DNA from 2 places in the Burkholderia sp. Bp8998 genome. Region 1 is predicted to be linked to the other one. Evidence: predicted binding sites of a transcription regulator. Region 1 holds the regulator's gene; the other holds the start of a gene.
What was found. The regulator HrcA, encoded in region 1, represses chaperone genes, less so after heat shock. The targets are predictions, from matches to a motif close to TTAGCACTCNNNNNNNNNGAGTGCTAA.

Region 1 (7,243 bases):
GAAGTCGCGAATCGAGAGGTGGCGGAGCATGGTGTCGGGCGTTGGTGCGTCAGGACGCCTTGTCGTCTTCGTTCGATGCGTGCTCGTTCCAGTGCAGCTTCTTGCGCAGCGTCGCGTAGTAGCTGTAGCCGACCGGGTGCAGGAACGGCACCGTGTGCTTCGAGCGGCGCACCTCGATCGTGTCGTTCAACTCGAGCGCGGTGAACGACTGCATGTCGAAGTTCACGTTGACGTCGCGGCCGGCGACGATCTGGATCGCGATCTTCGAATCGTCGGGCAGCACGATCGGCCGGTTCGACAGCGCGTGCGGCGCGATCGGCACGAGCACGATGCCCTGGAGCTGCGGATGCAGGATCGGGCCGGCCGACGACAGCGCGTACGCGGTCGAGCCGGTCGGCGTGGCGACGATCAGGCCGTCCGAACGCTGGTTGTACATGTACCGGCCGTCGACCGACGCGCGCAGCTCGACCATCCCGGAAAAGCCGCTGCGGTTCACGACGACGTCGTTGAACGCGAGCGCGTGGTAGATCGGTTCGCCGTCGCGCACGATGCGGGCCTCGAGCAGCGAGCGCTCCTCGCGCTCGAACTTGCCCGACAGGATCACCGGGACGCGCGCCTGCATGTCGGCCGCCGCGATGTCGGTGATGAAGCCGAGCCGCCCGTGGTTGATCCCGATCAGCGGCGTCTTGTACGGCGCGAGCTGGCGGCCGATGCCGAGCATCGTGCCGTCGCCGCCGAGCACGACCGCCACGTCCGCGCGCGCCCCGATTTCCGCCGGGGTGAGCGCCGGATAGCCGGAGATGCCGATCTCGCGCGCGGTGTCGGCTTCGAACACGACCTCGAAGCCGAGCTTCGCGATGCAGCCAGCCAGCGTGGCGAGCGGCTCGGCGATGCCGGGCGTGTTGCTCCGGCCGACGAGCGCGACAGTGTTGAACTGATTACCGGTTTTCATGCCGGCATTACACCATAGCTCGTTGACGAAAAGAACCGGCTGTGCGCGGACGGGGCCGGATCGGTCAGCCCGCGCGACAGTGGCCGCGGCCACTCGCCGCGGTCGCGCGGTTGCGCTAAAATTTTCCACCATGCTAGATCCTCGCGCACGAACCCTCCTGAAAACCCTGATCGAACGGTATATCGCCGACGGTCAGCCGGTCGGCTCGCGCACGTTGTCCCGTTATTCCGGGCTCGAGCTGAGCCCGGCAACGATCCGCAACGTGATGTCCGACCTGGAGGAGCTCGGCCTCGTGTCGAGCCCGCACACGTCGGCCGGCCGCGTGCCGACGCCGCGCGGCTATCGCCTGTTCGTCGACACGATGCTGACGGTCGAGGCGCCGATCGACGCCGAGGCCGTCGCGCGCCAGGTACAGAACACGCTGCAGGCCGGCGAGCCGCAGCAGCGGGTCGTGGCGGCCGCGGCGAGCGTGCTGTCGAACCTGTCGCAGTTCGCGGGTGTCGTGCTGACGCCGCGCCGCAGCCACGTGTTCAAGCAGATCGAGTTCATGCGGCTGTCGGACAAGCGGATCCTGCTGATCATCGTCACGCCCGAGGGCGACGTGCAGAACCGGATGCTCGCGACGCCGCGCGACTATTCGCCGTCGCAGCTCACCGAGGCGTCCAACTACATCAATGCGCATTTCGCCGGGCTGTCGTTCGACGAGGTGCGCCGCCGCCTGCGCGACGAGATCGACCAGTTGCGCGGCGACATGACCACGCTGATGCATGCAGCCGTGACGGCCAGCACCGAGGTGCCCGACACCGAGGACACCGTGCTGATTTCCGGCGAGCGCAACCTGCTCGAAGTGGCGGACCTGTCGTCCGACATGGCGCGGCTGCGCAAGCTGTTCGACGTGTTCGACCAAAAGACGGGCCTCCTGCAATTGCTCGACGTGTCGAGCCACGCCCAGGGCGTGCAGATCTTCATCGGCGGCGAATCGACGCTCGTGCCGATCGAGGAAATGAGCGTCGTGACCGCACCCTACGAGGTGAACGGCCAGATCGTCGGCACGCTCGGCGTGATCGGCCCGACCCGCATGGCGTACAACCGCGTGATCCCGATCGTCGACATCACCGCGCGGCTGCTGTCGCTCACGCTGAGCCAGCAGTAACCTGAACCGACACCGTCCCGCCATCGTGCCGCGGCGGCGCGCGCGCCACCAGTCGGCCGAACGGCCAGCCGACCCGAGCGAGGCGGCCCGCTATAATTGAGGGCCGTCCGACTGCGTGCCGCGAGCACGTTCCTGCCCATGCGTTTCGATCTTGAGCCGCCTTCGAGCGTCGCGGCTGCCCATCGCATCGGCGTGCTGCTGATCAATCTCGGCACGCCCGACGCCCCGACGCCGCGCGCGGTGCGGCGCTATCTGGCCGAGTTCCTGTCGGACCCCCGCGTCGTCGAAATCCCGCAGGCCGTCTGGCAAGTGCTGCTGCGCACGCTGATCCTGCCGCTGCGCGGCCGCGCGTCCGCGAAGAAATACGCGGCCGTCTGGATGCCCGAAGGCTCGCCGCTGCGCGTATACACCGAGCGCCAGACCGAAGGCGTGCGCCACCTGCTCGCCTCGAACGGCTATCAGGTGACGGTCGACTACGCGATGCGCTACGGCAGCCCGAGCATTGCGCAGGCGCTCGCGCAGTTCAAGCGCGCGGGCGTCGAGCGCGTGCTGCTGATGCCGATGTATCCGCAATACTCGGCGTCCACCACCGCGACGGCATTCGATGCCGCGTTCGCCGCGCTCGCGCGGATGCGCAACCAGCCGGAAGTGCGCACGGTGCGGCAGTATGCCGACCATCCGGCCTACATCCACGCGCTTGCCGAACAGGTGCGCCAGTACTGGGCGCAGCACGGCCGGCCCGACTTCGCGGCCGGCGACAAACTCGTGCTGAGTTTTCACGGCGTGCCGAAACGCACGCTCGACCTGGGCGACCCCTATCACGACCAGTGCCAGCAGACGGGCGCGCTGCTGATGGCCGTGCTCGGGCTGTCGACGCTCGAATGCCGCGTAACGTTCCAGTCGCGCTTCGGCAAGGCCGAGTGGCTGCAGCCGTACACGGCGCCGACACTGCGCGAGCTCGGCGAGGCCGGCGTGCGGCGGGCCGATGTGTTCTGTCCCGGTTTTACGGCCGATTGTCTGGAGACGATCGAGGAGATCGGGATGGAGGTGCGCGACGAGTTCATCGCGGGCGGCGGCCAGACGTTCCACCGGATTCCGTGCCTGAACGGCGCGTCCGCGTGGATCGGCGCGGTGGGCGAGATCGTCGCCGAGAATCTGCAGGGCTGGCCGGTGAAGGTCGTGCAGCCCGAAACGGTGAGTTGAACGCGATGAACTACAGGATTTCGACGGAACCCGGCGCGAAGCTGCGCATCGACAAATGGCTATGGGCCGCCCGCTTCTTCAAGACGCGCTCGCTCGCGTCCGACGCGGCCGACAAGGGCCACGTGAAGATCAACGGCGCGGCGGTCAAGCCGGCGAAGGACGTGCGCGTCGGCGACGAGGTCGAGATTGCGATCGATGGTGTCGTCTGGCACATTGCCGTGCTGGGCATTTGCGACGTGCGCGGGCCCGCGAGCATCGCGCAGACGCTTTACGAGGAAACGGAAGCGGGGCGCGTCGCGCGGCTCGCCGAACTGGAACGGCGCCGCACCTATCGCGAGCCGGCGGCGGAACTGCACGGCCGGCCGACCAAGCGCGACCGGCGCATCATCGACAGATTTTCTGGTGGGAGCTGAACATCTGGTCGAACGTCGCCCGCGCGCTTCCGTATTCGGTCGTGCGGTCGGTGACGGCTCCGGACAGGCAGATGGTGGTGGTGCCGGCAATCAGTACCAGCGCGACCACCGATATGGCAAAGGTCAGTTTCACGGTACTCGCCTCGATGGGACGGTGAATGCAGCGCCAGGTGGATGTCAGGCGGCGGTAAGCTAGGGTAAACACGCTTTTTCGACGCTTGAATGGAGTGTAGTGCAGCCCCCTGTGCCGAGCTAGTACTTGCCTGGTAAGCGTTGTTACCGGCCGTTTCGTCCGATCTGGCGACAAATGCGCGCAATCGGGCGGCGCGCGGTGCGCTTGTTTCGCGGCATTGGCGAATGCCGGCGAATAGCCCTCTTGAAATCGCAGTTTTCGCCCTTATTTGCACCAACAATGTGCGGTGCCGCCGGCATACGGTCCGACGGTTGCCGATTTGGCTTCAACCTCTAATCGACTTTCAGCGACATGGAAAACACGCAAGAGAACCCGGCTACCCAATCGGCCGAAGACATCGGCAGCGAGAAGCAGGCGGCGCAAGGCGCTGCTCCCGCCGCCGAAGCCGCCGACGCGGCGCTCGCGGAGGCTCAAGCCAAGGTCGCCGAGCTGCAGGAGAGCTTCCTCCGGGCGAAGGCCGAGACCGAGAACGTCCGCCGCCGCGCGCAGGAAGACGTCTCGAAGGCGCACAAGTTTGCGATCGAGGGCTTCGCGGAGCACCTGCTGCCCGTGCTGGACAGCCTCGAGGCCGCCGTCAGCGACACGTCCGGCGACATCACGAAGGTGCGCGAAGGTGTCGAACTGACGCTGCGCCAGCTGACGAGCGCGCTCGAGAAGGGTCGCGTCGTCGCGATCAACCCGGTCGGCGAGAAGTTCGATCCGCACCAGCACCAGGCTATTTCGATGGTGCCGGCCGAGCAGGAGCCGAACACTGTCGTGAGCGTCCTGCAAAAGGGCTACACGATTGCCGACCGCGTGCTGCGCCCGGCGCTTGTCACGGTCGCCCAGCCGAAGTAAGGCTGCCGCGATGGTTCCCGCCGGCGTCGACGCGGCCGCGTTCGAAGCGTTCGGCATGCAGGCGCTGGCGCCCGACGCGTTCGACGCCGGCATCGCCGGCGCCGGCGATGCGCTCGCCGTGGTGTTCTTCTGGGGCGTCGACTGCTTCAACTGCGAGATCGCGAAGAAGGCGATGCTCGCCCAGCCGGACGCGATCCGCGCGCTGGACCTGAAGTGGTTCCATTGCAACGTGTACGAACACCATGAGCTGGGGCACCGCTTCGGCCTGCACGGCGTGCCGACGTGGTTCTTCTTCCACCGTGGCAAGCGGCTCGGCCGCGCGACCGGCTGGCATGGCCTCGCCCAGTTCCAGGCGGCGGTGTCGGCGGCGCGCGCGAAGACCGCCGGGGCGGCCGGCGCGCCGGCGGGCCGCGATCGCGGCCCGCACGATCCGGCTATCGGCGGCGATTGAAAAAATTTAATATCCGCATCGCTTGGCGGGTCTTGAAAACGGATCGGCCGGACGCATTTCGGGAACAGAGTTGAATTCTGGCGCGCGAAGCCACCCAAAAACGCGGGGTTTCGCGCAGCAAACAAGCATTTCTGGAGATTAGGAAAATGGGAAAGATCATCGGTATTGACCTCGGCACCACGAACTCGTGCGTCGCCATCATGGAAGGCAACCAGGTCAAGGTCATCGAGAACTCGGAAGGCACGCGCACGACGCCGTCGATCATCGCCTACATGGACGATAACGAAGTGCTCGTCGGCGCGCCGGCCAAGCGTCAGTCCGTGACCAACCCGAAGAACACGCTGTTCGCGGTGAAGCGCCTGATTGGCCGCCGCTTCGAAGAGAAGGAAGTCCAGAAGGACATCGGCCTGATGCCTTACGCGATCATCAAGGCCGACAACGGCGACGCCTGGGTCGAAGCGCACGGCGAGAAGCTCGCGCCGCCGCAGGTTTCGGCGGAAGTGCTGCGCAAGATGAAGAAGACGGCCGAAGACTACCTCGGCGAGCCGGTCACGGAAGCCGTGATCACGGTGCCGGCGTACTTCAACGACAGCCAGCGTCAGGCGACCAAGGACGCCGGCCGCATCGCGGGCCTCGAAGTCAAGCGGATCATCAACGAGCCGACCGCGGCTGCGCTCGCATTCGGCCTCGACAAGGCCGAGAAGGGCGACCGCAAGATCGCCGTGTATGACCTCGGCGGCGGCACGTTCGACGTGTCGATCATCGAGATCGCGGACGTCGACGGCGAAATGCAGTTCGAAGTGCTGTCGACCAACGGCGACACGTTCCTCGGCGGCGAGGACTTCGACCAGCGCATCATCGATTACATCATCGGCGAGTTCAAGAAGGAGCAGGGCGTCGACCTGTCGAAGGACGTGCTCGCGCTGCAACGCCTGAAGGAAGCCGCTGAAAAGGCGAAGATCGAGCTGTCGTCGAGCCAGCAGACCGAAATCAACCTGCCGTACATCACGGCCGACGCATCGGGTCCGAAGCACTTGAACCTGAAGATCACCCGCGCGAAGCTGGAAGCGCTGGTCGAGGATCTCGTCGAGCGCACGATCGAACCGTGCCGCATCGCGATCAAGGACGCCGGCGTCAAGGTGTCGGACATCGACGACGTGATCCTGGTCGGCGGCCAGACCCGCATGCCGAAGGTGCAGGAGAAGGTGAAGGAGTTCTTCGGCAAGGATCCGCGCCGTGACGTGAACCCGGACGAAGCCGTCGCAGTTGGCGCGGCGATCCAGGGCCAGGTCCTGTCGGGCGACCGCAAGGACGTGCTGCTGCTCGACGTGACCCCGCTGTCGCTCGGTATCGAGACGCTCGGCGGTGTGATGACGAAGATGATCAACAAGAACACGACGATCCCGACGAAGCACGCACAGGTGTATTCGACGGCGGACGACAACCAGTCGGCCGTGACGATCAAGGTGTTCCAGGGCGAACGCGAGATGGCGGCAGGCAACAAGCTGCTCGGCGAGTTCAACCTCGAAGGCATCCCGCCGTCGCCGCGCGGCGTGCCGCAGATCGAAGTGACCTTCGACATCGACGCGAACGGCATCCTGCACGTCGGCGCGAAGGACAAGGCGACCGGCAAGGAAAACAAGATCACGATCAAGGCGAACTCGGGCCTGTCCGACGCTGAAATCGACCAGATGATCAAGGACGCGGAAGCGAACGCAGCGGAAGACCACAAGCTGCGCGAGCTGGCCGATTCGCGCAACCAGGGCGACGCGCTGGTCCACAGCACGAAGAAGGCGCTCACCGAGTACGGCGACAAGCTGGACGCGGGCGAGAAGGAAAAGATCGAAGCGTCGCTGAAGTCGCTCGAGGAAGTCCTGAAGGACACGTCGGCCGACAAGGCGGCGATCGACGCGAAGGTCGAGGAGCTCGGTCAGGTGTCGCAGAAGCTCGGCGAAAAGATGTATGCCGACATGCAGGCGCAGCAGGCGGGCGGCGCGGCGGGTGCAGCGGAAGGCGCGGCCCACGCGGGCGGTGCGCAGCA
Region 2 (7,243 bases), on a different contig from region 1:
ATGCCGACCTCGATCGCGCCAAGGCTGCCGCCGCCGGCGAACACGAAGGCGGTCGAGGGATTGGGATCGGAAGTCACGGTGCGCCCTCCTGCGGTTGGCTGCGACAGTGCTTTCTCCATAATGGATCGTACGGCGTACCGGATGTCCTGATGAAAACCCGGACCCACCGTTCGGCCGACGATGCGCGCCGCGTGCCGCGTGCCGCGTTCCCCGGAATCCCGCGATGAACCTTTTTTGGGGGTAATGCGGAACCGGTCACGAGCAGGCTGCGCCCGACAATCGCGATCGCGGCCCAGGTGCCCGATGCGGCGGCGAGACCGAGGCTTCGTCAAATCGTCGGATCGTCGGATCGTCAGAAATCAAACCCCGGCCCGCCCGCGCCGGGGCCGCCCGGCACCGCGGCCGGCGCCGCATCCTTCGGTGCTTCGAATACCGTCGCATCGGTCGTCAGCAGCAGCCCCGCGACCGACGCCGCGTTCTGCAGTGCGGTGCGCGTGACTTTGGTCGGATCGAGCACGCCCGATTCGACGAGGTCGCCGTATTCGCCGGTCTGCGCGTTGTAGCCGAAGTTGCCCGACCCTTCCGCGACCTTCGCGACGACCACGCTCGCTTCCTCGCCCGCATTCGTGACGATCTGGCGCAGCGGTTCCTCGAGCGCGCGCAGCACGATCTTGATGCCTGCGTCCTGGTCGGCGTTTCCAGCCTTGAGTGCGCGGATCGCCTGCCGCACGCGGATCAGCGCGACGCCGCCGCCCGGCACGATGCCTTCCTCGACGGCCGCACGTGTCGCGTGCAGCGCGTCGTCGACGCGGTCCTTTTTCTCCTTCACCTCGATCTCGGTCGCGCCGCCGACCTTGATCACCGCGACGCCGCCCGCGAGCTTGGCCACGCGTTCCTGCAGCTTTTCACGGTCGTAGTCGGAGGTCGCTTCTTCGATCTGCACGCGAATCTGCTTCACGCGCGCCTCGATGTTCTTCGCGTCGCCCGCGCCGTCGATCACGGTCGTGTTTTCCTTGCCGACCTCGATGCGCGTCGCCTGGCCGAGCTCGGCGAGCGTCGCCTTGTCGAGCGTGAGGCCCGTTTCCTCGGCGACGACTTGCCCGCCGGTCAGGATCGCGATGTCCTCGAGCAGCGCCTTGCGGCGATCGCCGAAGCCCGGCGCCTTGACCGCGACCGTCTTCAGGATGCCGCGGATGTTGTTCACGACCAGCGTCGCGAGCGCTTCGCCCTCGACGTCTTCCGCGATGATCAGGAGCGGCCGGCCCGACTTCGCGACCTGTTCGAGCACCGGCAGCAGGTCGCGGATGTTCGAGATCTTCTTGTCGTGCAGCAGGATGTACGGGTTCTCGATCTCGGCGATCTGCTTGTCCGGATTGTTGATGAAATACGGCGACAGGTAGCCGCGATCGAACTGCAGCCCTTCGACGACGTCGAGCTCGTCGGCGAGCGACTTGCCGTCCTCGACCGTGATCACGCCTTCCTTGCCGACGCGGTCGATCGCTTCGGCGATGCGCTGGCCGATCGATTCCTCGCCATTCGCGGAGATCGTCGCGACCTGAGCGATTTCCTTGCTCGTGGTGGTCGGCTTGCTGATCTTCTTCAATTCGTCGACGGCCGATGCGACGGCCTTGTCGATGCCGCGCTTCAGGTCGAGCGGATTGAGCCCGGCCGCCACGTACTTCTGGCCTTCACGGACGATTGCCTGCGCGAGCACGGTGGCCGTCGTCGTGCCGTCGCCGGCTGCGTCGCTGGTGCGCGACGCGACTTCCTTCACGAGCTGCGCGCCGATGTTCTGAAGCTTGTCCGCGAGTTCGATTTCCTTCGCGACCGACACGCCGTCCTTCGTGACGACGGGCGCGCCGAAGCTGCGTTCGAGCACGACGTTGCGGCCCTTCGGCCCGAGCGTGACCTTCACCGCGTTCGCGAGAATGTTCACGCCTTCGGTCAGCTTCGCACGCGCGATGTCGCTGAAAATGATTTCCTTGGCTGCCATGATTGCGCTCCGTTATTGATTGACGACCGCGACGATGTCTTCTTCGCGCAGCACGAGAAACTCGTTGCCGTCCACCTTGACGGCTTGCCCCGCGTACTTGCCGAACAGCACGCGCTCGCCGACCTGCAGGTCGGGCACGATGCGCTGGCCGTCCGCGTCCTTGCGGCCGGGGCCGACGGCGATCACTTCGCCCTGGTCGGGCTTTTCGGCGGCGCTGTCGGGAATCACGATGCCCGATGCGGTGGTGGTTTCCTGGTCGAGTCGCTTCACGATCACGCGGTCGTGCAAGGGGCGTAGGCTCATCTGTCCGTCCTGTTCTGTTGCGTCGAAATGGGTTGGCACGTTTCATCGGAGCGTGCTGACGAGTGAGTATAAAAACGCGCGGCGGTGCGATCCAATAACGGATTCGGAAAAGCATTTGCGTGGAGGCGCTATGGCGCGCGCCGCATATTCCCCCTTCCCGTTAGCATGTGACGAATCCGACTTTGGGCGCTGCGCGAGCGACGCTAAGATCGCCGATCCCGTAGATCGAGCGTCAACAAGAATGAAAAAGTCCGCCGCGCCGTTGCATGCTTTCCGTTTCCGCGTAGTCTGTGCCGCGATTGCCGGCGCGCTGTCGCTCGCGTCATGCGGCGGCGTCGACAGCAATCCGCCGCCCCAGGCCAATGCGACGCCCGCGGCCAAGCGCCCGAACATCCTGTACATCATGGCCGACGATCTCGGCTATTCCGACATCCATGCATTCGGTGGCGAGATCAACACGCCGAACCTCGACGCGCTGGTCGCATCGGGCCGCATCCTGTCGAACCACCACACCGGCACCGTGTGCGCGATCACGCGCGCGATGCTGATTTCCGGCACCGATCACCACCTCGTCGGCGAAGGCACGATGGGCGTCCCGACCGACGAGCGACGCGGCCTGCCAGGTTACGAGGGATACCTGAACGATCGCGCGCTGTCGTTCGCGCAACTTCTGAAGGACGCCGGCTATCACACGTACATCGCGGGCAAGTGGCACATCGGCTCGGGGATCGTCGGCAGCGCGACGGGCAGCGGGCAGACGCCGGACCAGTGGGGCTTCGAGCGCAGCTACGTGCTGCTCGGTGGCGCGGCGACGAACCACTTCGCGCACGAACCGGCCGGCTCGTCGAACTACACCGAAGACGGCCGCTACGTGCAGCCTGGCCAGCCCGGACAGCCGGGCGGCGCGGGCGGCAGCCCGGCCGTGTTCTACTCGACGAATTTCTATACGCAGAAGCTGATCTCGTACATCGATTCGAACAAGCAGGACGGCAAGCCGTTCTTCGCATACGCGGCATATACGTCGCCGCACTGGCCGCTGCAGGTGCCGGACCCGTGGCTGCACAAGTACGCGGGTGTGTACGACGCCGGCTACGATGCGATCCGCAACGCGCGGATCGCGCGGCAGAAGGCGCTCGGCCTGATCCCCGCGGACTTCAAGCCGTTCGACGGCCTGCCCGAAACGACGTCGGCGTCGCCCGCGACGGCGAACAACGGCACCGCGAACGCGAAGTACATCAGCGCCGTGCATTCGGCCGCCGACGGCTACAGCGACTATGGCACCGGCAAGGTCGACAAGCTGTGGGCGAGCCTGAGCCCGGCCGAGCGCCGTGCACAGGCGCGCTACATGGAGATCTATGCGGGGATGGTCGAGAACCTCGACTACAACATCGGCCTGCTGATCCAGCACCTGAAGGACATCGGCGAATACGACAACACGTTCATCATGTTCCAGTCGGACAACGGCGCGGAAGGCTGGCCGATCGACTCCGGCGCGGACCCGACGGCGACCGACACCGCGAACGGGCAGGAGCCGGTCTATTCGGCGCTCGGCACCGACAACGGCAAGCAGAACGCGCAGCGGCTGCAATACGGGCTGCGCTGGGCCGAAGCGAGCGCGACGCCGTTCCGGCTCACGAAGGGCTATTCGGCCGAAGGCGGCGTGTCGACGCCGACGATCGTGCGGCTACCGGGGCAGACGCAGCAGTTGCCGACGCTGCGCGCGTTCACGCACGTGACCGACAACACGGCGACCTTCCTCGCGGTCGCGGGCGTCACGCCGCCGTCGCAGCCGGCGCCGCCGCTCGTGAACACGCTGACGGGCGTCGACCAGAACAAGGGCAAGGTCGTCTACAACAACCGCTACGTGTATCCGGTGACGGGCCAGTCGCTGCTGCCGGTGCTCACCGGCTCGGCGACGGGCGAAGTGCATACGACGCCGTTCGGTGACGAAGCGTATGGCCGCGCGTACCTGCGCAGCGCCGACGGCCGCTGGAAGGCGTTGTGGACCGAGCCGCCGCTCGGGCCGCTCGATGGCCACTGGCAACTGTACGACCTCGCGGCGGATCGCGGCGAGGCGGCCGACGTGTCCGCGCAGAACCCGTCGGTGATCAGCACGCTGGTCGACCAGTGGAAGACCTACATGAGCAACGTCGGCGGCGTGGAACCGCTGCGTCCGCGCGGCTACTACTGAACCCGGGAGCGACACGATGCGGGTCCGGTTCTGGACGATCGGCGCGGCGCTGGCCGCCACGCTGTTCGCCGCCGCGTTCGCGGCCGGCTATGCGAATCCCGTCGCACCGGCGGGCGGTGCATTCGACGACGCGAATCGCGGCCGTGCGCTCGCGCCGCTCGGCACGGAGCAACAGTGCGCGCGCTATTCGGGCTTGCCGGGCGGGTGGCGCGACGACCCGAAGGCCGGGATGGTGCACCTGCGCGGCGGCGCGTTCGTGTTCGGCAGCACGCGCGGCTATGCGGACGAACGCCCGGCCGGTGACGGCCGCACGCGTGTCGGCGCGTTCTGGATCGACCAGACCGACGTGACGATCGCGCAGTTCGCCGCGTTCGTGCAGGCGACGGGCTACGTGACCGAGGCCGAGCAGCAGGATGGGGCGGCCGTGTTTCATGTGCCGACGCGCGACGAGATGAACGCGCGCGACCTGGCATGGTGGTCGTGGGTGAAGGGCGCATCGTGGCGTCATCCGCGCGGGCCGGGCAGCAATGTCGACGGGCTCGGCAACCTGCCCGTCACGCTCGTCACGCAGCGCGATGCGCTCGCGTATGCGCGCTGGCTCGGCCGCGACCTGCCGACCGAGGCCGAATGGGAATACGCGGGCAAGGCCGGCCGCGACGATGCATCGCTCGACGCGGCGCCGCGCGATGCGCGGGGCAAGCCGGCCGCGAACTACTGGCAGGGCGTGTTCCCGGTGCTCGACACGGCCGAGGACGGCCATGCGGGGCTTGCGCCGGTCGGCTGCTACGCGGCGAACGGCTTCCGGCTCTACGACATGATCGGCAATGCATGGGAATGGACCAAGGACGCGTACACGGGCCCGCACCAGTCGCATACGAACGGCGACACGGCGGCCGTCGCGCCGCCGACGCGCCGGCACGATACGCCGATGGTCATCAAGGGCGGCTCGTTCCTGTGCTCGCGCGACTACTGCGTGCGCTATCGCGCGTCGTCGCGCGAACAGCAGGAAGCCGATCTCGGCGCGTCGCATATCGGGTTTCGCACGATTCTGAGGGATGCATCATGAAGCGCGTCATGGTTTGCGTGGGCGCGTGGCTGATGGCGGCGTGCGCGGTCGTTCATTCGGGTTTGACCGTGGCCGCCGAATCGACCGCACCGGCGGTGCGTGTCGGCGTGACGCGCGGCGTGCATGCGCAGATCCTGGACGAAGTGAAGCGGGTCGCCGCATCGCGAGGATTCGGCATTGACGTCGTCGAATTCGACGATGCATCGCGCATCGACGCGGCGCTGGCCGACGGCCGGATCGACGCAGCCAGTTTCGAGGGTGCACATCAGCTTGCCGCGACGCGCGCGCAGAAACGCTACGCGCTGACCGAAGTCGCGCCGACCGTCACGTTGCCGATGGCGCTCTACTCGCGCAAGCTGAAGAACCTGAACGAACTGCAGCCCGGTGCGACGGTCGCGATTCCCGCCGATCCGCGCGGGATGGCACGCGCGCTCGTGCTGCTGCAGAACGACACGCTGGTGACGCTGCGCGAGCGGGCCGGCCTGCATGCGACGCTGCGCGACGTGACCGGCAACCGGCTCGGGCTGAAGCTCGTCGCGCTGCGGCGCGGTCGCCTTCATGCCGCGCTCGACACGGCCGCGTTCGTTGCGATCGACAGCGACGATGCCGCGCGCGCCGGGCTGCAACCCGCACGCGACAGCGTCAGCATCGAGGATGCGCGCTCGCCGTATGCGAACGTGCTGACGGTGCGCGATGCGGATCGCGCGAAGCCGTGGGTCGCGCAGCTCGTCGCCGCGTATCACTCGGACGACGTCGCGCGCTTCATCCTCACGCGCTACCAGGATTCGGTGCGTCGGCCGTGGTAGATAGCTGGCTGCTCGCGTGCAACGCTTGCGGACGCTGCTGCAACAGCGCACCGACGCTGTCGTTGCGCGAACTGTTCCGGCATCGGCATCGCTTCGTCGGTGCGCTGACGATCCGCCCCGTGCCGAAGCGGCGAACGGGGGAGCGCTGGCGCGCGGGCGGCCGCGAGTACGCGCTCGACGCGGAAGACGTCGCGGCTTCCGATGCGCTGTCGGCGCGGTTGTTTCATCGCACCGGCGGTGCGGGGAGCGAATGGATCGCGCTGACGCTGCAGGGCTACGACTATCCGTCGCTCGGCCGTTGCGCGGCGCTGGCCGACGACGGGCGCTGCAGCGTTCATGCGGACAAGCCGTCGATCTGCCGCGCGGTGCCGCTCGATCCGATGCTGCCGGACCGCTTGCAGTCCCGCGTGCTGGCCGCACGGCGCGACGATGCGGGATGGCTCGGCGCGAACTGCATCGTCGAAGCAGGGGCCCCACACGCTGCCGTCGAGTCCTCATTTCCCATTCCGCTAGTGACGGCCGGGCAGGTCGCGGACCGCGCGGCGCTCGACGCACATCGCGATGCGCTGGTATTCGAGCGCGCGGTGTGGCGGGATGCCGTGTTCGCATCGTTGACCGATGGCGGGCAGGATGTGCGCCATGCACTGTCGCGGCTCGCGCCCGGCGGCTACCTGACCGTGTCGATCGTGCCGGTGCTGCTGGCCGTCGCACCGGTGTCCGCGTATTGCCGTACACGCTGCATCGAGTTCATCGACGCGCAACTCGCGTTGATCGGTATGAACATTGAAACGGCACTCGCGCGCCGGCATGCCGACGACCGGCCCGCGACGCGCGAGTTGCGCGGCTTCGCGCAGGCGCTCGAACGGGCACGGCATGCACTGGCT

Region 2: DIE06_RS00480 (co-chaperone GroES) is a predicted target of HrcA. The motif match lies at 2,329-2,355, and genes of this name have one in related genera.

Annotation. Positions count from the first base shown of each region.
Region 1 is NZ_QTQF01000016.1:65,886-73,128, reverse strand. Features, by position in the region: gene recN (DNA repair protein RecN) at 1-30, opposite strand, end outside; gene DIE06_RS17555 (NAD kinase) at 50-952, opposite strand; gene hrcA (heat-inducible transcriptional repressor HrcA) at 1,083-2,105, shown strand; gene hemH (ferrochelatase) at 2,244-3,308, shown strand; gene DIE06_RS17540 (RNA-binding S4 domain-containing protein) at 3,314-3,721, shown strand; gene DIE06_RS38305 (hypothetical protein) at 3,693-3,854, opposite strand; gene grpE (nucleotide exchange factor GrpE) at 4,206-4,751, shown strand; gene DIE06_RS17530 (thioredoxin family protein) at 4,762-5,202, shown strand; gene dnaK (molecular chaperone DnaK) at 5,349-7,243, shown strand, end outside.
Region 2 is NZ_QTQF01000001.1:103,131-110,373, forward strand. Features, by position in the region: gene DIE06_RS00465 (patatin-like phospholipase family protein) at 1-77, opposite strand, end outside; gene groL (chaperonin GroEL) at 353-1,993, opposite strand; gene DIE06_RS00480 (co-chaperone GroES) at 2,006-2,296, opposite strand; gene DIE06_RS00485 (arylsulfatase) at 2,538-4,487, shown strand; gene DIE06_RS00490 (formylglycine-generating enzyme family protein) at 4,504-5,553, shown strand; gene DIE06_RS00495 (MetQ/NlpA family lipoprotein) at 5,550-6,359, shown strand; gene DIE06_RS00500 (YkgJ family cysteine cluster protein) at 6,353-7,243, shown strand, end outside.